DNA from 4 places in the Rhizobium sp. SG741 genome. Region 2 is predicted to be linked to each of the others. Evidence: predicted binding sites of a transcription regulator. Region 2 holds the regulator's gene; each other region holds the start of a gene.
The links. Region 2 encodes PhoB, which activates phosphate uptake and scavenging genes when phosphate is short. Its sites were predicted from a motif close to TGTCATNNANCTGTCAT; they were not measured.
Positions count from the first base shown of each region.

Region 1 (6,152 bases), on a different contig from region 2:
GGCCGCGTCGGACGCGGCGACGAGGCCTCCACCTGCATCCTGCTTTACAAGGGGCCGCTTGGGGAAACAGGACATGCCAGGCTTTCGATCATGCGCGACACCGAGGATGGTTTCCGCATTGCCGAGGAGGATCTGAAGCTGCGTGGCGAAGGCGAGCTTCTGGGCACGCGCCAGTCGGGTACACCGGGCTTTCGCATCGCCAGTCTCGAAGCCCATGCCGATCTTCTGGAAATCGCCCGCAAGGATGCTGCCTATATTATCGAGCGCGATCCGGAATTAACCGGCGAGCGCGGCATGGCGGTACGCACCCTGCTCTATCTCTTCCGCCGCGACGAGGCGATCCGGTTCCTGCGTGCGGGCTGAATGGGGGACGCGCTAACCGCGTCCACCCCTTTTTCAAATGGCTTACTTGGCGGAGAGACCGGGGATGGTCACCTGAAACACCTGGAACATGGTGTCGACGTCGGCGCCGCTGTCATCCTTGTAGGCGGCTCCCACCTGGAAACCGTCCTGGGTGATGAAGTCGTTGTCGTTGGCGACGAACAGGAAGTAATCATCCGGCAGCTTCGGATCCTGGACGCTGGCAAGCGACATGGCTTCCCACTTTTCCGATAGATTGTTGCGATCGTTCGGAGTGCCGTTGTGAAGGCCGAAGCGAGCGAGATCGGCGGTGTCGTTGATGTCGATGAACTGGCTGAGGACAGCGGGCTTGACCGAGGGATCAAGAACACCCTTCGGAGCGACAGCTGTGTCGCCGTCGAATTTGCCGCCGGCAATATCGGTGGCGGCAGACACATCGACGGCGACGATGTTGCGATAGATCGACTTATCGCCCTTCTGGCCGTAGCCATTGTTGCTATCGCGAGCGAGCATCAGGAAGCTCGTCGGCGAAAGCGCCACGATTTCGCTCTGGGCGGCGACGGACGTCTTGCCCTTGTCGTTGGTGAAGACCGGCAAAGGCACGACGTATTCGTGCACGAGTTTCAGGTGGTCGAGATCAGCAGCATCGTAAAGCAGGGCGCGCGTGTTCTGCCTGGTCGAACTGGAATCGCCACCATCCTGGCGCGTCGCAGACTGGAGCACCGCGATGAGGAACTTACCGTCCGGGGTCAGGGACATGCCCTCGAAGCCCTGGTTGTTCTGGCGCCCACTTGTCGGATCCTTCGGATCGGGAGCGGATTCGCCGGGACCCGGATTATTCGAGGAAAAATTCACGGTGCCGTGGCGCATCGGCAGAAACGCCGCCGGCGGTGCCGTGGCCGAGATCATCCGCCCATCCGCCGAGAAGCGGTAGATATAGGGACCGTATTCATCGCTGATGAACATTGAGCCATCTGGCAGCCGGGCAATGGCTTCGTTGTCGAGCGAGACCTTGCCGTTCGGTGCCAGCGGCAAAAGCGGCATGCCGCCTTCTGCTTGTCGGACGCCGTTGGCGGGGTCAAGGCCGGTGGTTTCGTTGCCTTTATTGTCTTTCAACAGCAGCGTATCTGCGAGCTTGGCTTCGACACCCAACTGCTCCTTGCCGGCCGGCGGCGTAGCGCCGGGAGCAACCGGCGTCAGCTGAATATAGATGGTGTTGAGACGCGCGCGATAATCCGTGGTGCCGGCGACATTGTAGCCACGGTCCGGCAGCAGCCACAGCGATCCCTTGTAGGTACCGTCAGCATTGCGGGTCCAGCTCTTGGCGTCGATGGACATGCCCGAGCCAGAGCCGAAGGTCTCGCCGAACTTGTCGCGCTGGTTGGCCGGAATACGGCCCACGGCAACACGTCCCTTGTTGACGAGCGTCGTGCCTGCGACCGCTACGGAACTTTCGGCATGTACTACTAGCGGTGTTGTGAAAATGAATGTGGCAAGCGCTGCAGACAGCAGCGGCAATGTCCTTGAACGTGAGTCTCTCAAAAAAATATCCTCCTGATGAAAAACCGTATGGAGGCAACGGTATCCATCCGCGGCTTGATGGAAGCCGTATCGAAGATAGTGTCCGGCACATGCGTCCCGAACATTCGATAGTGAGATACCCATTGCCTATCCCAAGGACGATCTAAGACGTCAACATGATAGAGACATGACAATTCGCGCAGGGCGCGAGAATAGGCTGTCGACAATAGCGGAAAGAGCAATTTCTAGGTGAGAGACTTCATCGGAACCGGGGTGCGCGGCCCCTTCATCGCGACCAGCTCTTCCTTGTATTCGGGCGAAACCAGACCGCCGGAAATCAGAAGCTTGGCGCCATCCTCGGGGCTCATGTCGAGAATCGTAATCTTTTCACGCGGCACGAAAACCAGGAACCCGGCTGTCGGCACCGGTGTCGGCGGCAGGAAAACCGCAACCATATCCTGGCCCATGGCGTTGAATTTCGAAGCAATCTCGCCCTTGGCGTCGGTCGATATGAAAACCATGGACCAGAGGCCCGGGCTTGGATATTCGATCAGCCCCACCTTCTTGAACGACGTGCCCTGTTCCTTCAGCACGGTCTCGAAGATCTGCTTGACGCTCTTGTAGATGCTTCGCACGAGCGGAACGCGAGTGACGATCGACTCGCCAAAGCGGACGATGCTCTGCCCGATCAGGTTTTTGGCCAGGAAACCGACAACCGTGATGAAGATCATCGCGATCACCAGGCCAGTGCCGGGGACGGCGAAATTCAGATAGCTTTCAGGGTCGTAACGCGCCGGGATGTAGGGCCGCACCCAACTATCCGCCCAATGCACGACTGACCATGTGAGCCAGAGCGTGATGGCGATCGGAGCGCAGATGATCAGGCCGGCCAGGAAGTTGTTTCTGATCCGCGTCGGCACGGACATTTTGATGAGTTTTTCAGTCATTCGCCGTTCGAAAACTCCGTTCCGCCGCCCACCTTTATCAGGCAAATTCTCCCCCACCATCTCCTTCAAGAAGCGTGCCAGAAATTGGCGCGGCATACAACCCGCCAGTCCCGCCGGCGCACCGAACAGGCGGCCGGCTCACGACGACGTGACCGCAGGATGAATGAAAGGAAGTGAGGCCTACTCTACCGTCACCGATTTGGCGAGGTTGCGCGGCTGATCGACGTCCGTGCCCATGAAGACCGCTGTATGGTAGGCCAGCAATTGGATCGGCAGCGAGAAGATGATCGGGGCGATGATTTCGTCAACAACAGGCAGAATGATGGTCGCCATGGTCGGCAGCGTCGATGCGGCGGCACCCGCATCGTCGGTGATGAAGATGATCCGGCCGCCTCGCGCTGCCACTTCCTGCATGTTGGAAACGGTCTTGTCGAAAAAGCGGTCAAAGGGCGCGATGACGATGACGGGCATGTTCTCATCGATCAGCGCGATCGGCCCGTGCTTCAGCTCGCCGGCCGCGTAGCCTTCGGCATGGATGTAGGAGATCTCCTTCAGCTTCAGCGCCCCTTCCATGGCAAGCGGGAAGCTGGTGCCACGGCCGAGATAGAGCACGTCCTTGAACTTGGATATCTCTCGCGCGAGGCTTTCCATCTGCGGCTGAATGATGTTCAGCACGCGCGCCATGATGCGAGGCATCTCGACCAGGTGGCGCACCATGTCCTCTTCCTCCTTGGCGCTCACCGTGCCGCGGGCAACGCCCGCTCCGATCGCGAGGGAGGCAAGGACGGCGAGCTGGCAGGTGAAGGCCTTCGTCGAGGCGACGCCGATCTCCGGGCCGGCCAGGATCGGAAACACGGCATCGGATTCACGCGCGATGGTCGATTCCCTGACATTGACAACGGCGCCGATTTTCAGTCCGTTGTCCCGGCAATAGCGTAGCGAGGCCAGGGTATCCGCCGTCTCGCCGGATTGAGAGATGAACAGCGCCGCCTGCGAGGGCGACAAGGGCATTTCGCGGTAGCGGAATTCGGAAGCTACATCGATTTCCACAGGAAGCCGGGCATAGCGCTCGAACCAGTATTTGCCGATCAGACCGGCGAGATAGGCAGTGCCGCAAGCGGAGATCGCCAAGCCGGAAACGCTGCCGAAATCGATCGCCGATGCGCTCTGACGGACGCGATGGCTGTCGAAATCGACATAGTGGCTGAGCGCGTGCGAGATCACCTCCGGCTGCTCGTAGATTTCCTTTTCCATGAAGTGGCGATGATTGCCCTTATCGACCACATAGGCGGTTGCCTGTGAAACCTGCCGCGGCCTGCTCACGTCGTTACCGTCGAAATCGATGATCGTCGCGCCGTCGCGGGTGACGATCGCGCAATCACCGTCGACGAGATAGGTAATCTCGTTGGTGAACGGCGCAAGCGCGATTGCGTCCGAGCCAAGGAACATCTCCCCGCTGCCATAACCGACGGCGAGCGGCGGGCCTGAGCGCGCCGCCAGCAACGTGCCGGGATCGCTCTGGAACATCACGGCCAGAGCATACGCGCCGGTGACGCGGTTCAGCATCTTCAGCATGGCGGCACGCGGATCGAGGCCATCCTGAACGTACTTGGCCAGCAGATGAGCAACGACTTCGGTATCCGTCTGCGAAGCGAACACCTTGCCCTCGGCCTTTAGCTCCTCGCGTAACTCGGAGAAGTTTTCGATGATGCCGTTATGGACGACTGCGACACCTTCGACGAAATGCGGATGGGCGTTGGTTTCATTCGGAACGCCGTGGGTTGCCCAGCGTGTGTGGGCGATACCGGTCGTGCCGGGCAGAGGTTCGGCCTCCAGCCGCCTTTCCAGATTGAACAGCTTTCCTTCCGCGCGGCGGCGATCCATCATGCCTTCATGGATGGTGGCGACGCCGGCCGAATCGTAGCCGCGGTACTCGAGGCGCCGCAGCGCATCCACCAAACGGCCCGCTACAGGCTTCATTCCGACGATCCCAACAATGCCGCACATACAACTCTCCGTCTGGCCTCAAATTTGAAGGCAAGTCCTAACTATTCTAACAGTTTTCACAATTGCCACGATGGTCACTTTCGGTTTCCAACCGTTACGGGACCATCTACTTTAGGCTTAGTGGCCACCCTTCTTGGCGGCTTTGATGGCGAGTGCCCTCTCGCGTATCAGCTTGGCACGCTCCGGCTTTACCTCTTGCCGCGCCCGGCCGAAGGCCAGCGCGTCCGCCGGGACGTCATCGGTGATGACGCTGCCGGAGGCGACATAGGCGCCGTCGCCGATGCGCACAGGTGCCACGAGCGACGAGTTGGAACCGACGAAGGCGTTGGCGCCGATATGAGTCTCGTACTTGTTGACCCCATCGTAGTTGCAGGTGATGGTGCCGGCACCGATATTGCTGCCGGCACCGACGGTCGCGTCGCCGATATAAGTCAGATGATTGACCTTGGCGCCCTCGCCGATCTTGCCGTTCTTCACCTCGCAGAAATTGCCGACCTTGGAACCGCCGGCGAGATCGGCGCCGGGTCGCAACCGCGCAAACGGCCCGACCGTCGCACCGGCGCTGACGTGCGCACCCTCGATATGCGAGAAGGCATGAACGACCGCGCCTCCCTCGATGACGGCGCCGGGACCGAACACGACGTTCGGTTCGATCATCGCATCCTGGCCGATCACGGTGTCGTAGGCGAGAAACACGGTTTCCGGCGCAACCATAGTGACGCCCGACAGCATCAGTTCGTGACGCCGCCGCTCCTGCCAAAGACGCTCGATGACGGCAAGTTCGGCCCGGTTGTTGCAACCGGTCATCTCCACTTCCGGCGCATCGACCGCCACGGCGCGGCCGCCGAGCGAACGAGCGATTTCAACGAGATCGGTGAGATAATATTCGCCCTTGGCATTGTTGTTGCCGATGCGGTCGAGCAGATCGAGCGCCTTGCGGCCGTTGATCGCCATCAGGCCGCTGTTGCACCACGTGACCGCCAGCTCGGCATCCGTCGCATCCTTCGCCTCGCGGATGGCAATCAACTCGCCGTCCTTGACCAGCAGCCGACCATAGGCATTCGGATTATCGGTGTGAAAGCCGATGACCACGATATCATTGCCTTCGGCGAGCCCCTGGCGGGCGGCGCGCAGTGGCACGTCGGTGAGCAGCGGCACGTCTCCGTAGGCAACGAGAATGTCGTCATAACCTCGAGCGATCGCCTCACGGGCTGCAAGCACGGCATGGCCGGTGCCAAGGCGCTCTTTCTGCAGATAGGAGTCCACTTCGACGCCGTCGATCGCCGCTGCCGCACTCACCTCATCGGCGTTGCGCCC
Region 1 covers NZ_JAAZQP010000004.1:227,757-233,908, reverse strand. Annotated here, with positions in the region: gene recG (ATP-dependent DNA helicase RecG) at 1-363, shown strand, start outside; gene FHT29_RS12650 (esterase-like activity of phytase family protein) at 406-1,902, opposite strand; gene FHT29_RS12645 (DUF502 domain-containing protein) at 2,127-2,828, opposite strand; gene glmS (glutamine--fructose-6-phosphate transaminase (isomerizing)) at 3,009-4,835, opposite strand; gene glmU (bifunctional UDP-N-acetylglucosamine diphosphorylase/glucosamine-1-phosphate N-acetyltransferase GlmU) at 4,953-6,152, opposite strand, start outside.
Region 1: a site for PhoB is predicted at 2,058-2,074, ahead of FHT29_RS12650 (esterase-like activity of phytase family protein). Genes of this name have one in related genera too.

Region 2 (6,152 bases):
AGCGATCCTTGAGCGAAGCAAGGCCCTGGCGGAAGACCAGCGCCATATCACGCACATGCTCCAGGAAGCCATCGGCCAGCACGATATCGAGCACCGCATTGCCGACCGCCATGGCAAGCGGATTGCCGCCATAGGTCGACCCGTGCGTGCCGGCCTTCATGCCGGAGGCTGCCTCTGCCGTCGCAAGGCATGCGCCGAGCGGGAAACCACCGCCGATACCCTTGGCCACCGCCATGATATCGGGCTTGATGCCGGCCCATTCATGGGCGAAAAGCTTGCCCGTGCGGCCGACGCCGCACTGTACTTCATCGAGCACCAGGAGCAGACCGTGCTCGTCGCAGATATCGCGGAGACCGCGCAGGAATTCGTTGGTCGCCGGGCGGATACCGCCCTCGCCCTGCACCGGCTCGATCAGGATCGCAGCCGTCGCATCGGTGATTGCGGCACGAACCGCGTCAAGATCGCCGAAAGCCACCTGGTCGAAGCCGGGGGCCTTCGGGCCGAAGCCTTCGATATACTTTTCCTGGCCACCGGCAGCGATCGTCGCGATGGTACGACCGTGGAAGGCACCTTCGAAGGTGATGATATGGAACTTCTCGGGATGCCCGTTGGCAAACTGATAGCGCCGCGCCGTCTTGATGGCGCATTCCAGCGCTTCGGCGCCCGAATTGGTAAAGAACACCTTGTCAGCGAATGTGGCTTCCGTCAGCCGCTTCGACAGCTTCTCCTGACCGGGCACTTCGTAGAGGTTGGACAGGTGCCATACCTTGTCAGCCTGCGCCTTCAGTTCGGCCACGAGATGGGGATGCGCATGACCGAGCGAATTGACTGCCACACCGGCCGCGAAATCGAGGTAGCGTTCGCCATTTTCCGTGATCAGCCAGACGCCCTCGCCTCGCTCGAACCGCAGCGGAGCGCGCATATAGGTGTCATAAAGCGCCGCTGTCTCGGCCATGGCGTATCTCCTCGATCACAACCCTAAGGACCAATCGCTTCCTTTCCATGAAACGGGTCCGAAAAAATCAAAAATGCCGCCTTGCGGCGGCGTGGGCACTATTGATGTTTTGCACCGCGATGTCAACAAAACTGGCGATTTAGCAGGTGCGAGAGAGCGGCCGCAGCCGAACGGGATGCGTTGGCCGGATCATATTGCATAAATGCCACGCCAGGACAGCAAGTTGGGGAAAACCTCGAAATCGATTCCTCAAGATTCCCGCGACTCTTGTCACGGAGTCAGCCTCACACTAGGTTAAAAACCAATTGCTAGACTGCATGCGGCGGAACTAGTCACCACAATTTTAGAGCGTTTCGCGCCTCGATCCTATGCGGGGCAATGGTGAAGGATTCTGCCATCGGAAACGCGACAGCGGAGACAGGGCATGAATTGGACAGACGAACGCGTCGAGAAGCTTAAAAAGCTATGGTCCGAAGGGTTGAGCGCCAGCCAGATCGCGGCGCAGCTGGGCGGTGTCAGCCGTAACGCCGTCATCGGCAAGGTGCACCGCTTGAGCCTGCCGGGCCGAGCGAAGGCGGGCGGCACGGCGACCGCTGCCCGAACGCCGAAGCGCGGCGCCTCGGCGCCCCGCGCATCGAATTATACATCGCGCGTCGCAACCCGCACGGTTACCCGCCAGCAGGGCGCGACCATGCTCAAGGAAGAGATTGAGGTCGATGCGGTCAACGAGATCCAATATCGTCCGGCTGCCAACGTCGTCGTTCCGATCTCTCGGCGCCTCGTCCTGACCGAGCTGACGGAACGCACCTGCAAATGGCCCGTCGGTGACCCGCTGAAGGACGATTTCCACTTCTGCGGCAACGAGAGCCCGGATGCATCGCCCTATTGCGGCTACCATCAGCGCCTGGCCTACCAGCCGGTGCATGAACGGCGTCGGCCAGCTCAACCGCGCGGCTGAGATGCCCCATAGAGCAATTCCAGGAAAAGTGCGAAGCGGTTTTCCTGGAATTGCGTAAAAACAATAGCATAGAGCCGTCACGCGAGTCGGTGAAACGCGTAGCCGCTCTAGATCAGATAAACGAAACGGGCCGAAAGGCCCGTTTTCTGTTTCCGCCGCTATGTCGATGCCTGAACGGGCGTACCCGCTCAAGCTTCCATGGAGTAACCCGCACCGCGAACGGTGCGGATGACATCCTGCATATTGGAGAAATTGAGCGCCTTGCGCAGGCGGCCGACATGCACGTCGACGGTACGTTCGTCGACATAGATATCGTGTCCCCATACGCCGTCGAGCAGCTGCGAACGCGAGAAGACCCGGCCCGGCGAGGACATCAGGAACTCCAGCAGGCGGAATTCCGTCGGTCCCAGCCGCACTTCGCGGCTCTTGCGGTGAACGCGATGGGTCTCGCGATCCAGCTCGATATCGCCGCAACGCAGTACCGTGGAGAGAACCTCCGGGCGGGCGCGCCGCAGCATCGCCTTGACGCGGGCCATCAGCTCCGGCGTCGAGAACGGCTTGACGACGTAATCGTCCGCGCCGGTGGAAAGACCGCGCACGCGCTCGCTTTCCTCGCCGCGGGCCGTCAGCATGATGATCGGCAGGCGCTCCGTCTCCGGCCGCATACGCAGCCGGCGGCAGAGCTCGATGCCGGATACACCGGGGAGCATCCAGTCAAGGATCAGAAGATCGGGGATGCGCTCCTGGAGACGCAATTCGGCTTCATCGCCTCTGAGGATCGTATCGACCTCGAAGCCCTCAGCCTCGAGATTGTAGCGCAGCAGAACGCTGAGCGCTTCCTCGTCTTCTACAACAGCAACTCTCGGAACCATGCGCCTCTGGTCTCCTTTTCTTCGCTTCCAGATTATTCCGTCACCGCGCCAACGGTGTTGGCGGTATCATCCTTCGGGCGCTCGCCTTCTGGCTGGGCGCCGGTCGCCATGTAATAGATCGTCTCGGCGATGTTGGTGGCATGGTCACCGATGCGCTCGATGTTCTTGGCGCAGAAGAGAAGATGCGTGCAGGTGGTGATGTTGCGCGGATCTTCCATCATGTAGGTCAGCATCTCGCGGAAGAGCGAGGTGTACATCGCGTCGATTTCCTCGTCGCGCTCTCGGATCGACACAGCCTTGTCCGGCGAACGGGTGGCATAGACGTCAAGCACTTCCTTGAGCTGGCTGAGCGCCAGTTCGGAGAGATGCTCGATGCCGCGGGCAAGCCGCCGCGGAACGCCTGTGCCCTGCACGGCGATGACGCGCTTGGCGGTGTTCTTGCCGAGGTCGCCGACACGCTCCAGATCGGAAGCGATGCGAATCGAGCCCATGATCTCGCGCAGGTCGGCGGCCATCGGCTGCCGGCGGGCGATGGTGACGATCGCCTTGTCGCCGACTTCCCGTTCCGCATGATCGAGAATGACGTCGTCGGAAATGACCTTCTGCGCAAGACTGGTATCGCTTTGGACCAGTGCGCGAACGCTGTCGCTGACCATTTGCTCGGCCAGACCGCCCATTTCCGCAATGCGGCGCGTCAGGAACTTCAGGTCTTCGTCATAGGCAGAGAGAATGTGAGTGGAGACCATTTTTCTATCCTCAAGGTGAACTGTGTGAAAGGAGCCGCGCGCACGGCATCATCAACCAAAACGGCCCATGATGTAATCCTGCGTGCGGAAATCGTCGGGATTGGTGAACATTTTATCGGTATCGTTCTCCTCAACCAGATGGCCGAGATGAAACATTGCGGTGCGTTGCGAAACGCGGGCTGCCTGCTGCATGGAATGCGTCACGATGACGATGGTGAAGTTTTCCCGCAGCTCATGGATCAGATCCTCGACCTTTGCGGTTGCGATGGGGTCGAGCGCCGAACATGGCTCGTCCATCAGGATGACCTCTGGACTGACTGCGACCGCGCGAGCGATGCACAGACGCTGCTGTTGGCCGCCGGACAGGCTCGTGCCGGCATCATAGAGCCGATCCTTGACCTCGCCCCAGAGACCGGCTTTCTGCAGGCTGGTCTCGACGATATGCTCGAGATCGGCTTTCGAGCTGTGCAGGCCATGGATGCGTGGTCCGTAGGCGACGTTCTCGTAGATCGACTTCGGAAACGGGTTGGGCTTCTGGAAGACCATGCCGACACGCGCGCGCAGCTCCACGACATCGATGCTGTTGTCATAAACATCCTGATCGTCGAGCGTGATCTTGCCGGTGATGCGGCAGGTCTCGATCGTGTCGTTCATGCGGTTGAGGCAACGCAGGAAAGTGGACTTGCCGCAGCCGGAAGGACCGATCAGCGCCGTGACCGTATTGGCGCGAATGTTCAGGTTGACATCGAAGAGCGCGCGCTTGTCGCCGTAAAAGACCGAGACGTCCTGGCCGATCATCTTATAGGGGATCGTCATCATCTTCTTGGCTAATGCTCTTTCGCCCGCGGCTTCCGTCATCATGTTCATTTGGTCGCCCTCCCCTACCAGCGCCGTTCGAAGCGGCGCCGCAGCAGGATCGCGCCGATATTCATCGCAACGAGGAAGAAGAGCAGCACGATAATCGCTCCGGAGGTCCTCTCAACGAAGGCCCGCTCCGCTTCGCTCGCCCACATGTAGATCTGCACCGGCAGCGCCGTCGAAGGATCGAGCGGCGAGGCCGGATAGTTGGCGACGAAGGCGACCATGCCGATCAGAAGCAGCGGCGCCGTCTCGCCGAGCGCATGCGCCAGCCCGAGGATGGTGCCCGTGAGGATGCCCGGCATGGCGAGCGGGAGCACATGATGGAAGACCATCTGCATGCGCGACGCGCCAAGGCCGAGTGCCGCGCTGCGGATCGATGGCGGTACCGCGCGCAGTGCCGAGCGCGTGGCGATGATGATCATCGGCAGCGTCATCAGGCTGAGCACCAGCCCGCCGACCAGCGAGGCAGAGCGCGGCAGCCCCATCATGTTGATGAACACCGAAAGGCCGAGCAGGCCGTAGACGATGGAGGGCACCGCCGCGAGATTGTTGATGTTGACCTCGATCAGATCCGTCAGCCGGTTTTTTGGCGCGAATTCCTCCAGATAGATCGAAGCGGCGACACCGACGGGCAAGGCGAGCACGAGGACAGTCAGCATCAGATAGAGCGAGCCGATCAGCGCGACGCCGAGGCCCGCGGCCTCGGGGCGGCTCGAGTTACCCGAGAGGAAGAGACCGCTGTTGAAAGCTTCGTGCAGCGCGCCGCTGGCTGTCAGCTGCTTCATCCAGCCGAGCTGCCGATCGGAAACCTTGCGATCCTTCTCGTCGGCCGCCAGGTCGATCTGCCCCTTGTTGGCGGAGTCGATATTGGCGCTCGCAAGGAACGTCACATTCCCAGTCGTTCCGATGATCGAGGGATCGGCCATGATCTTGTTGCGCAGTGCAATCCGCGCACTGTCCGACACCATTGTCGTGGCTTCGCGCACGAGTACGCGATCGGAAGGATCGATGCCCAAGGCCTTCACCAGCGCATCGCGCATGAGGACCGGATAGTTGGCTGATATCAGCACCTTCGGATCGCTGGCGCGCTTGCCGGTGGGGTCGATGACTTTCTCGGTGAATTCGATCGGTAGGGTTATCGAGGTCTGCACGAAGGCGGTATAGCCGTTGCGGACCACGGTCGAGACAAGCGTGAGAAGGAAGACCAGGCCGAAGACTACGGCGGCGATGCCATAGGCCCGAAAGCGGCGCTCGGCGGCATAGCGCCGCTTGATGCCGATATCGCGCCGCGCCGGGGCGCCCGGCGTAAGCCCGCGCGGAATATTCTGTGACGGGGAGGATACGATGTCGCTCATTCGTATTGCTCCCTGTAGCGGCGGACGATGTAGAGCGCGTAGACGTTCAGGCAGAGCGTCAGGCAGAACAGCGTTATGCCGAGCGCGAAGGCGACCAGTGTCTGCGGCGAGGTGAACTCCAGATCGCCGGTCAACTGGTTGACGATTTTCACGGTAACCGTCGTCATGGGTTCGAAGGGATCGAACTGCATGCGAGCCGCGACACCGGCGGCCAGTACGACGATCATCGTTTCGCCGATTGCCCGCGAGGCGGTCATCAGCAGCGCGCCGACGATGCCCGGAAGTGCCGCCGGCAGCAAAACGCGCTTGACCGTTTCCGAGCGGGTGGCGCCAAGACCGAGCGAGCCATCGCGCAGCGACCGCGGCACGGCCATGATGATGTCGTCTGACAGCGAGGAGACATAG
Region 2 covers NZ_JAAZQP010000003.1:389,228-395,379, reverse strand. Annotated here, with positions in the region: gene FHT29_RS10385 (aspartate aminotransferase family protein) at 1-955, opposite strand, end outside; gene FHT29_RS10380 (GcrA family cell cycle regulator) at 1,380-1,913, shown strand; gene phoB (phosphate regulon transcriptional regulator PhoB) at 2,102-2,785, opposite strand; gene phoU (phosphate signaling complex protein PhoU) at 2,818-3,531, opposite strand; gene pstB (phosphate ABC transporter ATP-binding protein PstB) at 3,583-4,398, opposite strand; gene pstA (phosphate ABC transporter permease PstA) at 4,413-5,747, opposite strand; gene pstC (phosphate ABC transporter permease subunit PstC) at 5,744-6,152, opposite strand, start outside.

Region 3 (6,152 bases), on a different contig from region 2:
GCGAGGCGTTCGCCATAGGACGCATTGGCGGAGAAGGCCGCGTTGATATCGGTCGAGACGATCTTGCGCTCATGCGCTTTCTTGAGCACGCGCTTTTCTGTCTCGCCTAGCTCTTCGGCCGTCTTGTCGAAATGCTGGTGGACGAAATTTGGCAGATTGTACATGAGGATACTCCGGGGGCTTGATCGTCTTTGAGCGCCAAGTATTCGACTGCCCAACGAAAATGCAACGCGAAAAGGGTTGCAGCATGGTGGATCGAATCCAACCTTGCGTGTTCGGCTCGACCATTGTGTTCGATCCGCTAACTCCCTTGGCTGACTAGCCAGCTATGCGACGGGAAGAAGCGGTCCAATCCGTATTCCCGTCCGAACATGATGTCGTGCTGCAGATGGCGATAGTCGCGCACCGTCGGATCGAGGTGCTGCTCGTTGCGCGCCCAGTCCGGGAAAGTCTCGTTGTCGCGCGTCGCCAGCTGATAACGGTCGACGATGGTGTATTTCTTCTGCACGCGGCCGAGGAAGCCGGTGTAGAAGGGATGCTCATATCCGGCTGTTTTCAACACGTGATAGGGCAGTTGCGACGGGCTGATCGTGCCGATATCCTTGCGTACGCCATTCTTGCTCGACCAGATGACCAGCGGCGTTTCGTGCTCCTGTTTCATGACGTCGAGCGGTGCCTTTCGCGTCGCCACCTGCTGGGGCATGTAGCCGGTATTCGGATAGGCGCTGCCGAGCGGCGGCAGGTGATCGCCCCAGAGGACGATGATGGTTTCACGGTCACGCTTTTCAGCCCAGTCCATCAGCATCTTCAGACTGTCATCGGATTCCCGAACGCCCTGCGCATAGGTGGCGAGCGTTGCACGATCGTCGTCGTTCAGGTTGCCGGTGATATCGACGGTATTCTGTGCAAAGCGATTGGGTTCGTAAGGGCCATGTCCCTGGAGAGTGACAGCGAAGAAGAAGAATGGCTGATCGGCTTCGTCTCCCTCGCGCATGATTTCCTTCATCAGGGAATCGTCGGCGGCGAACATGCCGCGCCTCTCCATCGGCGGCAGGGTTTCATCGGTGTGGAACTCCTCGAAGCCGAAAGCCTTGTAGACTTCGTTGCGATTCCAGAACCAGCCACTGAAGGGGTGGAGCGCGCGTGCCGCATAGCCTTCGCCGCGGAAGAAGGTGGCAAGCGACGGCATGGGCCGGCGCACATATTGCTGATAGGGGATGCTGCCATAGGGCAGGAAGGCATTGGAAAAGCCTGTCAGCGCCTCGAATTCGACATTGGCGGTCATGCCGCCGAACTCAGGCGAAAAGACGTAACCGGATTGCCTGGCGCGGATAGTCGGCATCGGATCGGGCGTAAAGGCGACATTGGACAGCCGGGTCGGATCCCAGAGGGATTCGCTCATCAGCATGATGATGTCAGGCTTCTCGCGCGGACCGGAGAGATAGCCGTAGTTTCTCGCCGGAATGGCATCGATCGCATCCGGTCCGTAGCCCGCCGGGGATTTGACATCGGCCATCGGCAGGTTGAGCGAGAAGGCGATGACGAAGCCGTTGTAGCTGTAGTTTTCCTTCTGATCCCAGACGATCGGGATGATGCGCAGTTTCTCACGGATGGAGGAATATTGCGTCGGGTCCATCTGCGAAACGAACAGCGCCGCAAGCGGCAGGCATACCGACAGCCTGATCATGCGCGCCTTTTGCGATAGCGCGGCGGCGTGTTGCCAGGCATGGCGCCACAGAAAGGCGAGGGCGGCGAGGGACGCAATGACGCCGATGGCGAGTGCCGCCGCGGTCCACGGCCGATCGCGCACCATCACAGGCATCAATTCCATGATCTGCCGTGCAAACAGGAAATCAGACGGATAGAGCGGATCGGAGAGATAGTTCTGCTTCTGGCTGGAGATGAACGCCGGAACCAACAGCAGCGGTGCGACGATCAAGACCGATAGATGCGCTCGGCCGAGAGCCGCATCCAAAATGAGCATAGTCAGCATGACGATGCCAATGGTGGTGAAGCCGGGGCGAGACGGAGAAAAGAGATAGGACGGGACGGTCGAAAACTCACCGCGCACAATCCATTCGACGGCAATGACGATCGACAGTGCGAGCAGCAAGGTCAGAGTAAGGCTCAGAACTTGGCGCAGGACGGCTGATTTCTGCCTCGCTGCGCCGATTTTCTGGAAAAGAACGAGCCTGCCCGCCAAAGCGGAACCGATGACCAGATCGACCAAGGGTTTCTCCGAATGCTATAGGGTATTCATATAATTGTCACGTTTCTGTCATGAATTCTGGATGAACCGCAAGGCTGACCTGGTAGTTTTCCGGGTAAAAATACCGCCTATGCGCGTAGTGCGATCTTTGATACCTGCAGGTGAACGAAGGCGGTTGCGGAAGAAGAATGCCATCGCTAAATGTATGGCATGACAGAGCAAAGCCCGATCACTCAGACCATCCGTATTGCCGTCGCGCAGCTCAATCCGACGGTCGGCGACGTTTCCGGCAATCTGGCCAAGGCGCGCGAGGCGCGGGCCGAGGCGGCGCGCGAAGGCGCGCAGCTCCTGATGTTGACGGAATTGTTCATTTCCGGCTATCCGCCGGAGGATCTGGTGCTGAAGCCGGCCTTCATCCGCGCTTGCTGGAAAGCCGTTGAAAGTCTCGCCGCCGATACCGCCGATGGCGGGCCAGGCGTCGTCGTCGGTGTCCCACGGCAGGACGACACCGGCCGCTACAATTCCGTGGCCGTGCTCGATGGCGGTAAAGTCATCTTCATCAGGGACAAGGTCGATTTGCCGAACTACGGCGAGTTCGACGAGAAGCGGGTTTTCGACGAAGGGACCATCGCGGGGCCTGTCAATTTTCGCGGCGTCCGCCTTGGCATACCGATTTGCGAGGAGATCTGGAACGATCTCGGCATCTGCGAAACGCTGGCCGAGAGCGGTGCGGAAATCCTGCTGGTTCCGAATGGTTCGCCTTACTATCGTGGCAAGGTCGATGTCCGTCACCAGGTCGCATTGCGGCAGGTGATCGAGTCAGGTTTACCGCTCATTTTCGCCGCCCAGGTTGGCGGCCAGGACGAACTTGTTTTCGATGGCGCGAGCTTCGGCTTCAATGCCGACAAGACCCTGGCGTTCCAGATGAGCCAGTTCGAGACCGCGCTGGCGGTCACCACCTGGAAGAAGAACGGCGACGTCTGGCATTGCGCCGAAGGACCGATGGCGCATATTCCAGAAGGCGAGGAGGCCGATTACCGCGCCTGCCTGCTGGGCTTCCGCGACTACGTGAACAAGAACGGCTTCAAGTCGGTCGTGCTCGGCCTGTCCGGCGGTATCGACTCGGCGATCTGCGCGGCGATTGCGGTGGATGCGCTTGGAGAGGAGCGCGTACGCACCGTCATGCTGCCCTATCGCTATACCTCAGAGGATTCTTTGAAGGATGCGGCGGATTGCGCCAAGGCGCTCGGCTGCCGCTACGATATCGTGCCGATCGAGGATCCTGTCACCGGCTTTACGACGGCCTTGTCCGATCTGTTCGAAGGTACGGAAAGCGGCATCACCGAGGAAAATCTGCAGAGCCGTGCCCGCGGTACCATCCTGATGGCGATCTCCAACAAGTTCGGCTCGATGGTGGTGACGACGGGCAACAAGTCGGAAATGTCCGTTGGATATGCCACGCTCTATGGCGACATGAACGGTGGCTTCAATCCCATCAAGGATCTCTACAAGATGCAGGTCTATGCGTTGTCGCGCTGGCGCAACCTGCATGTGCCGCCGGGCGCGCTCGGCCCTTCAGGCGAGGTGATCCCCTACAACATTATCGACAAGGCGCCTTCGGCTGAACTGAGGCCGAACCAGACAGACCAGGATTCGCTTCCGCCCTATCCGGTGCTCGACGATATCCTCGAATGCCTGGTGGAAAAGGAAATGTCGGTCGAAGAGATCCTGGCGCGTGGACATGATGTCGCGACAGTGCATCGTATCGAGCATCTGCTTTATCTCGCCGAGTACAAGCGCCGCCAGTCGGCTCCGGGCGTGAAGATCACCAAGAAGAATTTTGGTCGTGATCGCCGCTATCCGATCACCAACCGGTTCCGCGATCGCTGATCGCAACGCCGGCGGTAAAGGGGAAAGTATGCGCAGCTCGGTCGAGATCTACAATATCCGCACGGGTGCGAACCGGGTGGTCTTCCAGACGGACCAGCTGATCGAGGCGCCGAACTATTCGCCTGACGGACGCTATTTGCTGCTGAACGGCGAAGGTCTGCTTTACCGGCTGCCGTTGGGTGGCGGTGGCAAGATCGTTCGTGTCGATACCGGCTTCGCCACGCAGTGCAACAACGATCATGGGATTTCTCCCGACGGATCGCTGATCGCGATTTCCGACAAGACGGAGCATGGCAAATCCTGCATCTATGTGCTGCCGGCCGAAGGCGGCACACCCAGGCAGGTCACGACCAACCTGCCGTCCTATTGGCACGGTTGGTCACCCGACGGGCAGCGCTTCTCCTATTGCGGCATCCGCGACAACGTCTTCGATATCTACACGATCTCGATCGACGGCGGCGAAGAGACGCGGCTGACGCATGGCGAGGGCCGCAACGATGGCCCGGATTTTTCGGCCGATGGGCAATGGATCTATTTCAACTCCAGCCGCACCGGTCTCATGCAGATCTGGCGCATTCATCCCGACGGCACGGGGTTGCAGCAACTGACCGATGATAATTATGGCAATTGGTTTGCCCATCCATCTCCCAGGAACGACAAGGTCGTGCTGATCTCCTACGATCCTGAAGTCTTCGACCATCCGCGCGATCTGAATGTGCGGATGCGGTTGATGGATATGGATGGCGGCGATCTCACGACGCTGTTCGAACTCTTCGGCGGACAAGGAAGCATCAACGTGCCGAACTGGTCGCCCGATGGCGACGAGTTCGCCTATGTCCGTTACGAGCCGGCCTGACGCTCTGGACGCTCTTACCGCAACCTCGCGCAGGAAGTAGGCGACGAAGTCATCATTTCCCTGTTGCGGCAGCCTATTGCGTCGGTTGCGGCCCGGCCTCTTTCGGATGCTTCAGGTCAATGCCACCTTGGTCGGTCGCAAGGAATTGCGGCCCGACCTGACGGACCTTGTTGGCTGACGGATCGTAGGGTCTGTCCGGCGGGAATTGCTGCGGCTCGGCCTGCGTCACCGCCGGAGCCTGCTTTTGCGGCAGACCGGAATTCTTCTGGGGTTTTGGCGTTTCGATTATGGTAATCGAGCTTTCCGGCTGCGCAAGGGACTGCTGCTGCGGCGCATAGGCGTCGAGCTTGGTGCGGGTATCGATGACGATATCCGGCGTGGCCGAGGCCGGCGCGCTGCAACCGTTCCTGTGCATGGTATCCAGCAGTTGCCGGCGCTTAAGGCTGGCCGCGTCGATGCGGCCGACGCTCTCATCGCGCTGATCTACCAACATGCCGAGATCGTGCCGCATTCCATCGAGCGACGTTCGCATGTCGTCGCAGACGCCTTCGTTGTTTGAGCCGATGATCACCATGCTGCTGTCTTCGACGCAGCCCTGATTGCGCAGATCACTCATCAAGCGGCGGATCATCGTGTTTTGCTGGACTATGGCACGCGAAAGTTGGCGCGTCTCCTGGCTCGCGCCGACCACTTCAGTGGTATCGGCGTAGCGGCCGCGCAATTCGTCGCACAGATTGGCTTGCGCGAAGCTCGGTGTGGCCGTCAACAGGGACAGCAGGGCAATGGAAACTAGGTTTGTGCCGCGGTTCACGATTCTATTCTCGAAGGCGGGTTGATTTCGTTGGAAATTACACTTTGGAGCTTAACAACGTATCCATCAAAACACACGGATTTCGAGAGGATTTTAGCGAATTGTGATTTGCGGCCACCATGCTCGGGCGGCCGCAAAAAATGCTTCGTCAGGCCAGTTGCGATGCCTCGACCACGGCCAGGGCTGCCATGTTGACGACACCGCGTGAAGTGACCGAAGGCGAAAGAATGTGGGCCGGAAGGGCCGTACCCAGCAGGATCGGCCCGACATGTAGCCCGTCGGTCATGGTCTTGACCACGCCAAGCGTGATGTTGGCGGCATCGAGATTGGGGAAGACGAGTAAGTTTGCTTCGCCGGAAAGCGTGCTGTCCGGCATGACGTGGCGG
Region 3 covers NZ_JAAZQP010000004.1:488,095-494,246, reverse strand. Annotated here, with positions in the region: gene FHT29_RS13900 (DUF1003 domain-containing protein) at 1-164, opposite strand, end outside; gene FHT29_RS13895 (LTA synthase family protein) at 302-2,173, opposite strand; gene FHT29_RS13890 (NAD+ synthase) at 2,420-4,099, shown strand; gene FHT29_RS13885 (TolB family protein) at 4,128-4,955, shown strand; gene FHT29_RS13880 (hypothetical protein) at 5,029-5,766, opposite strand; gene FHT29_RS13875 (NADP-dependent malic enzyme) at 5,915-6,152, opposite strand, start outside.
Region 3: a site for PhoB is predicted at 2,266-2,282, ahead of FHT29_RS13895 (LTA synthase family protein). Genes of this name have one in related genera too.

Region 4 (6,152 bases), on a different contig from region 2:
CCGCATGACTGTCCGTCAACCTGCGCGCTGGAGATCGATCTGACGGACGACGGCCGGATCGGCCGCGTCCGCGGCGCCAATGATCATTCCTACACGGCCGGCGTCATCTGCGCCAAGGTCGCCCGCTATGCCGAGCGCCTCTATCATCCCGATCGTCTGATGAAGCCGCTGCGCCGCGCCGGCGCCAAGGGCGAGGGGCGTTGGCAGGAGATTTCCTGGGACGATGCGCTGGACGAGATCGCCGAGGCTTTCGTCAAGGCCGAAGCCAAGGACGGCAGCGAGGCGATCTGGCCTTATTTTTATGCCGGCACCATGGGCTGGGTCCAACGCGATTCCATCGATCGCCTTCGCCATGCGAAACGCTATTCCGGCTTCTTTTCCTCGATCTGCACCAATCCGGCCTGGACCGGTTTCACCATGGCGACGGGCGTGCTGCGCGGCCCCGATCCGCGGGAGATGGGCCGCACCGACTGCGTCGTCATCTGGGGCACGAATGCGGTCGCGACGCAGGTCAATGTGATGACCCACGCGGTCAAATCCCGCAAGGAGCGCGGCGCCAAGATCGTCGTCGTCGATATCTATGACAATCCGACGATGAAGCAGGCCGATCTGGCGCTGATCGTCAAACCCGGCACGGATGCGGCGCTCGCCTGCGCCGTCATGCACATCGCCTTCCGCGATGGCTATGCCGACCGCGCCTACATGGCCAGATATGCCGATGATCCGGCAGGCCTCGAAGAACATCTGAAGTCGAAGACCCCGGCCTGGGCAGCTGGCATTACCGGCCTTTCGGTGGATGAGATCGAGGCCTTCGCAAAGCTGGTGGGGACGACGAAGAAAACCTATTTCCGTCTCGGTTACGGTTTCACGCGCCAGCGCAACGGCGCCATCGCCATGCATGCGGCCGCCTCGATCGCCACCGTTCTCGGTTCCTGGCAATATGAGGGCGGCGGCGCCTTTCATTCGAACAGCGATATCTTCCGCATGGACGCGAGCGAGCTGACCGGCCGGTCCATGAAGGATCTGGATATCCGCATGATCGACCAGTCGCAGATCGGCCGGGCGCTGACAGGCGATGCCGTGGCGCTTCGCCATCGCGGGCCGGTGACGGCCATGCTGATCCAGAATACCAATCCGGTGAACATCGCGCCCGAGCAAAGGCTGGTGAAGCGCGGCTTTGCCCGTTCCGATCTCTTCGTTGCCGTGCACGAGCAGTTCATGACCGACACGGCCGAGATGGCCGATATCGTCATTCCCGCCACCATGTTCGTCGAGCATGACGACATCTACCGCGCCGGCGGCCAGAACCATATTCTTCTTGGCCCGAAGCTGGTCGAGCCGCCGCCGACCGTGCGCAGCAATCTCTTCGTCATCGAGGAGTTGGCCAAGCGTCTTGGGGTCGCAGATCGCCCCGGCTTCGGCTTTTCCGCCCGCGAAATGATCGACCGGGTTCTGTCGATGAGCGACCTGCCGGATTACGATTATTTCCTCGAGCATAAATGGTTCGATCGTCAGCCGGCTTTCAAGGACGCGCATTTTCTGAACGGCTTTGGCCATCCCGACGGCAAGTTCCGGTTCCGCCCGGACTGGGTCAACCAGCCGGCCCCAAACCGCCCGCCTGCGTCAGTCGGATTGCTCGGTCCTCATGTGGAGTTGCCGGAATTCCCGGATCAGGTCGATGTCATCGAAGTGGCCGATCCGGATCATCCGTTCAGGCTCGCCACCTCGCCGTCGCGCAACTTTCTGAATTCGAGCTTCGCGGAAACCAGGACGTCGCGGCAGAAGGAAGGCCGCCCCGAGGTGATGATCAATCCGGCCGATGCCGCAGCACTCGATGTCATCCATGGCGATCTGGTCCGCATCGGCAATGCGAGAGGCGACATCCGCCTCCATGCGCGCGTGACGACAGAGGTGAAGCCGGGTGTGCTGATCGCCGAGGGTCTCTGGCCGAATAAGGCCCATGTCGATGGCGAGGGCATCAACGTCCTCACCGGCGCCGATCCGGTCGCGCCCTACGGCGGTGCGGCCGTTCACGATAACAAGGTATGGCTGCGCAAGGATATGGCATGAGCGAATTCGGAAAGGCGAAAGCCGAAATCGTCAACGAGAAGACGTTGGCGGATCAATGGACCCGGCTCAGCAGCTATGATGTCGACTACACGGATTCGCGCGGCGAGAAGCATCGCCTGAAGCGCGAGATCTATCACCGCACGCCGGCCGCCTGCATCCTGCTCTACGATCCCGCCCGTGAGACGGTCGTGCTCGTCCGGCAATACCGTCTGCCGTCGCAGCTTGCCGGCCTGCCGGCATGGATGATCGAAGTGCCCGCCGGCCTGCTCGATGGCGACGAGCCGGAGGCAGCGATCCGGCGCGAGGCCATGGAGGAGACCGGCTTTCGCGTGCGCGATGTCCGATTTCTCTTCAAGGCGATGACCTCGCCGGGTGCCGTGACCGAGATCATCCATTTTTTTGCCGCCGTGATCGATACGTCCGATCGGGTCGCCGATGGCGGTGGGCTTGCCGAGGAGCATGAGGATATCGAGGTGTTGGAAATTCGATTGTCCGATGCGATGGCAATGATCGAGGCGGGCGATATCCACGATGCCAAGACGGTCATTCTGCTGCAATGGGCGACCCTGAACAGGGCGAGCCTGCAGTAGGTCCATCGAAGTCAGGGAGCTAGGCCCAAAACTATGCTGCCGCCTTCATCACCGTGTCACGAATCGAGACTACCGGGGCGTGCTGGCCGAAGACGTCCGGACGTGTCCGTGCCTTTCAGATGATAGACACTGTTTCAGGAGAAAGCCGATGTGGCTCAGCAATTTCACGCTCGTTCTTCCCAATGAAGTCGTCGACCAGGGTGCCGTGCGCATCGAGGATGGCGTGATTGCCGAAATCCGCTCCGAGCCGGTGGAGCAGGCGACCTTCGATGGCGGCGGACGCCTGCTGATGCCCGGGTTCGTCGATCTGCATTGCGATATGATTGAGCGCGAGATCGCGCCGCGGCCGAACGCCATGATGCCGATCGATTTCGGCATTCACGAGCTGGACAAGAAGCTGGCCGCCGCTGGCGTCACCACGGCCTTTGCCGCGCTCTCCTTTGCGACCGAAAGCGTCTACGGTCACGTCCGTTCGCTCGAAACCACCTCGGCTGTGATCCGCGGCATCAACAGCTTGCGCAATGACCTCCTGATCGATCACCGCGTTCATGCCCGCTATGAAATTACCAATCTGGGCGCGGCGCTGACCCTGGAGCGGCTTTTGAAGGACGGCGACATCGACATGGTCTCCCTGACCGACCACACGCCTGGGCAGGGGCAGTACAACGATATCGAGAGCTACATCCGCAGCATGTCCGAGCGTCGCGCCATGTCGCGCGAGGCTGCCGAGGAAGTCGTGGCGAAGCGCATCGCCCAGCGCCAGGATCCGGAAATCGAACGCAAGCTGCACGATGTGGTCGAGCTTTCGCTGAAGCACAAGCTGTCGCTCGCCTCGCATGATGACGACAGCGCCGAGAAAGTGGCGGCGATGCACGATCTCGGCGTGACCATCAGCGAGTTTCCAGTAACGGGACCGGCCGCTGAAGAGGCCTGCCGCCGCGGCCTCTGGACGCTGATGGGTGCGCCGAACGCGCTGCGCGGTCAGTCCATGTCCGGCAATCTCAGCGCCCTGGACGCTGCCCGCGCCGGCTTGCTCGGCATCATCGCCGCCGATTATCATCCGGCCGCTTTCGTGCCGGCGATCTTCAAGATTGCGGAGGTTGTTGGCGGTGGCCTGCCGGCGGCGGTTGCCATGGCAAGCGCCAATGCTGCCCGTTCGGCCGGCCTCAATGATCGCGGCGAGATCGCCGTCGGCCAGCTTGCCGATCTGGTTGCCGTCGAACCCGGCTCGGTTCATCGCATTCGCGCGACCTTCCGCGGCGGCCGCATCGTCTATAGCGACGGCACGATGCATCCGCTGATGGCGATTGCGGCTTGAAGAGAAAATCGAAGGGGCGAATTAGGGCGCCGTTCGGCTCCATAACTCTCTATTTAAGCCATGTCCCCAAGCAGTGACACGACCTGCCGTCCATGGGCGGCAGCTGTTCTGGCAAGGCTGATGGCCTTGCCGTCTTCCATCCCGACTTTGCCTTCCGCGAGCAGCCGCAGGGATTGCGGATAGAGCTGATGTTCGACCGTCAGCACACGGGCAGCCAATGCGTCCGCCGTATCGCCGGTCAACACCGGCACGGCCGCCTGGCCGATCACCGGGCCTTCGTCCATGCCTTCGGTGACGAAATGGACTGTGCAGCCGGCAACGCGCATGCCGGCGTCGATGGCGCGTTGATGCGTGTGCAGACCGGGAAAGAGCGGCAGCAGGGAAGGGTGGATATTGATGATCCGACCTTCATAGCGCTGGATGAAGCGGCCGGAAAGCAGCCGCATGTAGCCCGCAAGGCAGATGATGTCGGGCGACAAGGCTTCCAGCTGCGAAAGGATCGCCTCTTCGTGGGCGTCCTTGCTGGTAAAATCCTTGCGGACGAAGGCGAAGGTGGCGATGCCCTCGGCAGCAGCTTTTGCCAGTCCGCCGGCATCCGCCTTGTCGGCGATGACGGCGACGATCTCGGCCGGATAGTCGGGGGCCGCCGTCGCCTTCAAAAGGGCCATCATGTTGGAGCCGCCGCCGGAAATGAAGACGACGACGCGTTTGCGCGGCGTGTTCATAGAGCGAGCGTACCCTTGTAGACCGTGCCTCCAGCGCCTTCGGTGCGAGCAATCATGCGGCCGAGCGTTACCACAGCCTCGCCTTCGGCTTCGAGCGCTGCCTTCACGGCTGCAACATTGTCTGCCGCCACGACCACGATCATGCCGATGCCGCAGTTGAAGGTGCGCAGCATTTCCTTGGCCTCGACGCCGCCCGTCTTGGCGAGCCAGGAGAAGACCGGCGGCACCTTGACGGCGGCAAGATCGATTTCGGCGGCCAGATGCTTCGGCAGCACGCGCGGGATATTTTCGGGAAAGCCGCCACCGGTGATATGGGCGAGCGCCTTGAGCGCATGTGTCTCGCGGATGGCTTTCAGCAGGGGCTTCACATAGATGCGCGTCGGCGTCAGCAGCGCTTCGCCAAGCGCCTTGCCTTCTGCGAAAGGCGCGGGCGCGTCCCAGCCGAGGCCGGAAATCTCGACGATCTTGCGCACCAGCGAGAAGCCGTTGGAATGCACGCCCGAGGAGGCGAGGCCGAGAATGATGTCGCCTTCGGCGATGTCGCCCGATGGCAGCAACTGGCCGCGCTCGGCCGCGCCGACGGCGAAGCCCGCCAGATCGTAATCACCGTCGGAATACATGCCCGGCATCTCAGCCGTCTCGCCGCCGATCAGTGCGCAGCCCGCCTCGCGGCAGCCGGCCGCGATGCCGCCGACAATCGCCGCGCCCTGATCGGGATCGAGCTTGCCGGTGGCGAAGTAATCGAGGAAGAACAGCGGCTCCGCACCCTGGACGACGAGATCGTTCACGCACATGGCGACGAGGTCGATGCCGACGGTGTCATGATAGTTCGCATCGATGGCGATCTTCAGCTTGGTGCCGACGCCGTCATTGGCGGCGACCAGCACCGGATCGGTGAAGCCTGCGGCCTTGAGATCGAAGAGACCTCCAAAGCCGCCGATTTCGCCGTCGGCGCCGGGACGGCGCGTCGAGCGCACGGCGGGTTTGATCTTTTCGACCAGCAGATTGCCGGCATCGATATCGACGCCCGCGTCGCTATAGGTCAGACCGTTTTTTCCAGACTGGCTCATGCTTCCGCCTCCGATGGCCGCCCTTCCGTCGCGACAGGGCTCTGATCGGGTCGCCATTGCATGATAGGGGCGTTTATGCAAGGCGCAAGGGCGGCCAACCCCTCGATTTCCCCCGCTTCACAGCGCAACAGGCCGATTTCCGGCCGCAGGCTTGACCATAATTGCAGCATCATCCTATGTCCTAAGCAAGCGGCAGACGGGCCGGAAACAGCGGGGAAGTCGATGGAGCAAAAAGTCAGCGGGGCGAGCCTCAAGCGGCAACTCACTTTCTGGGTGATCGTGCTCGTCGTCTTCATCGGCTTTCTTTATCTCTTCAGCACGATCCTGCTGCCGTTCATAGCCGGCATGGCGGTTGCCTATTTTCTCGATCCGGTCGCCG
Region 4 covers NZ_JAAZQP010000008.1:118,154-124,305, forward strand. Annotated here, with positions in the region: gene FHT29_RS20830 (molybdopterin oxidoreductase family protein) at 1-2,070, shown strand, start outside; gene FHT29_RS20835 (NUDIX domain-containing protein) at 2,067-2,660, shown strand; gene FHT29_RS20840 (alpha-D-ribose 1-methylphosphonate 5-triphosphate diphosphatase) at 2,809-3,978, shown strand; gene purN (phosphoribosylglycinamide formyltransferase) at 4,032-4,703, opposite strand; gene purM (phosphoribosylformylglycinamidine cyclo-ligase) at 4,700-5,773, opposite strand; gene FHT29_RS20855 (AI-2E family transporter) at 5,996-6,152, shown strand, end outside.
Region 4: a site for PhoB is predicted at 2,704-2,720, ahead of FHT29_RS20840 (alpha-D-ribose 1-methylphosphonate 5-triphosphate diphosphatase). Genes of this name have one in related genera too.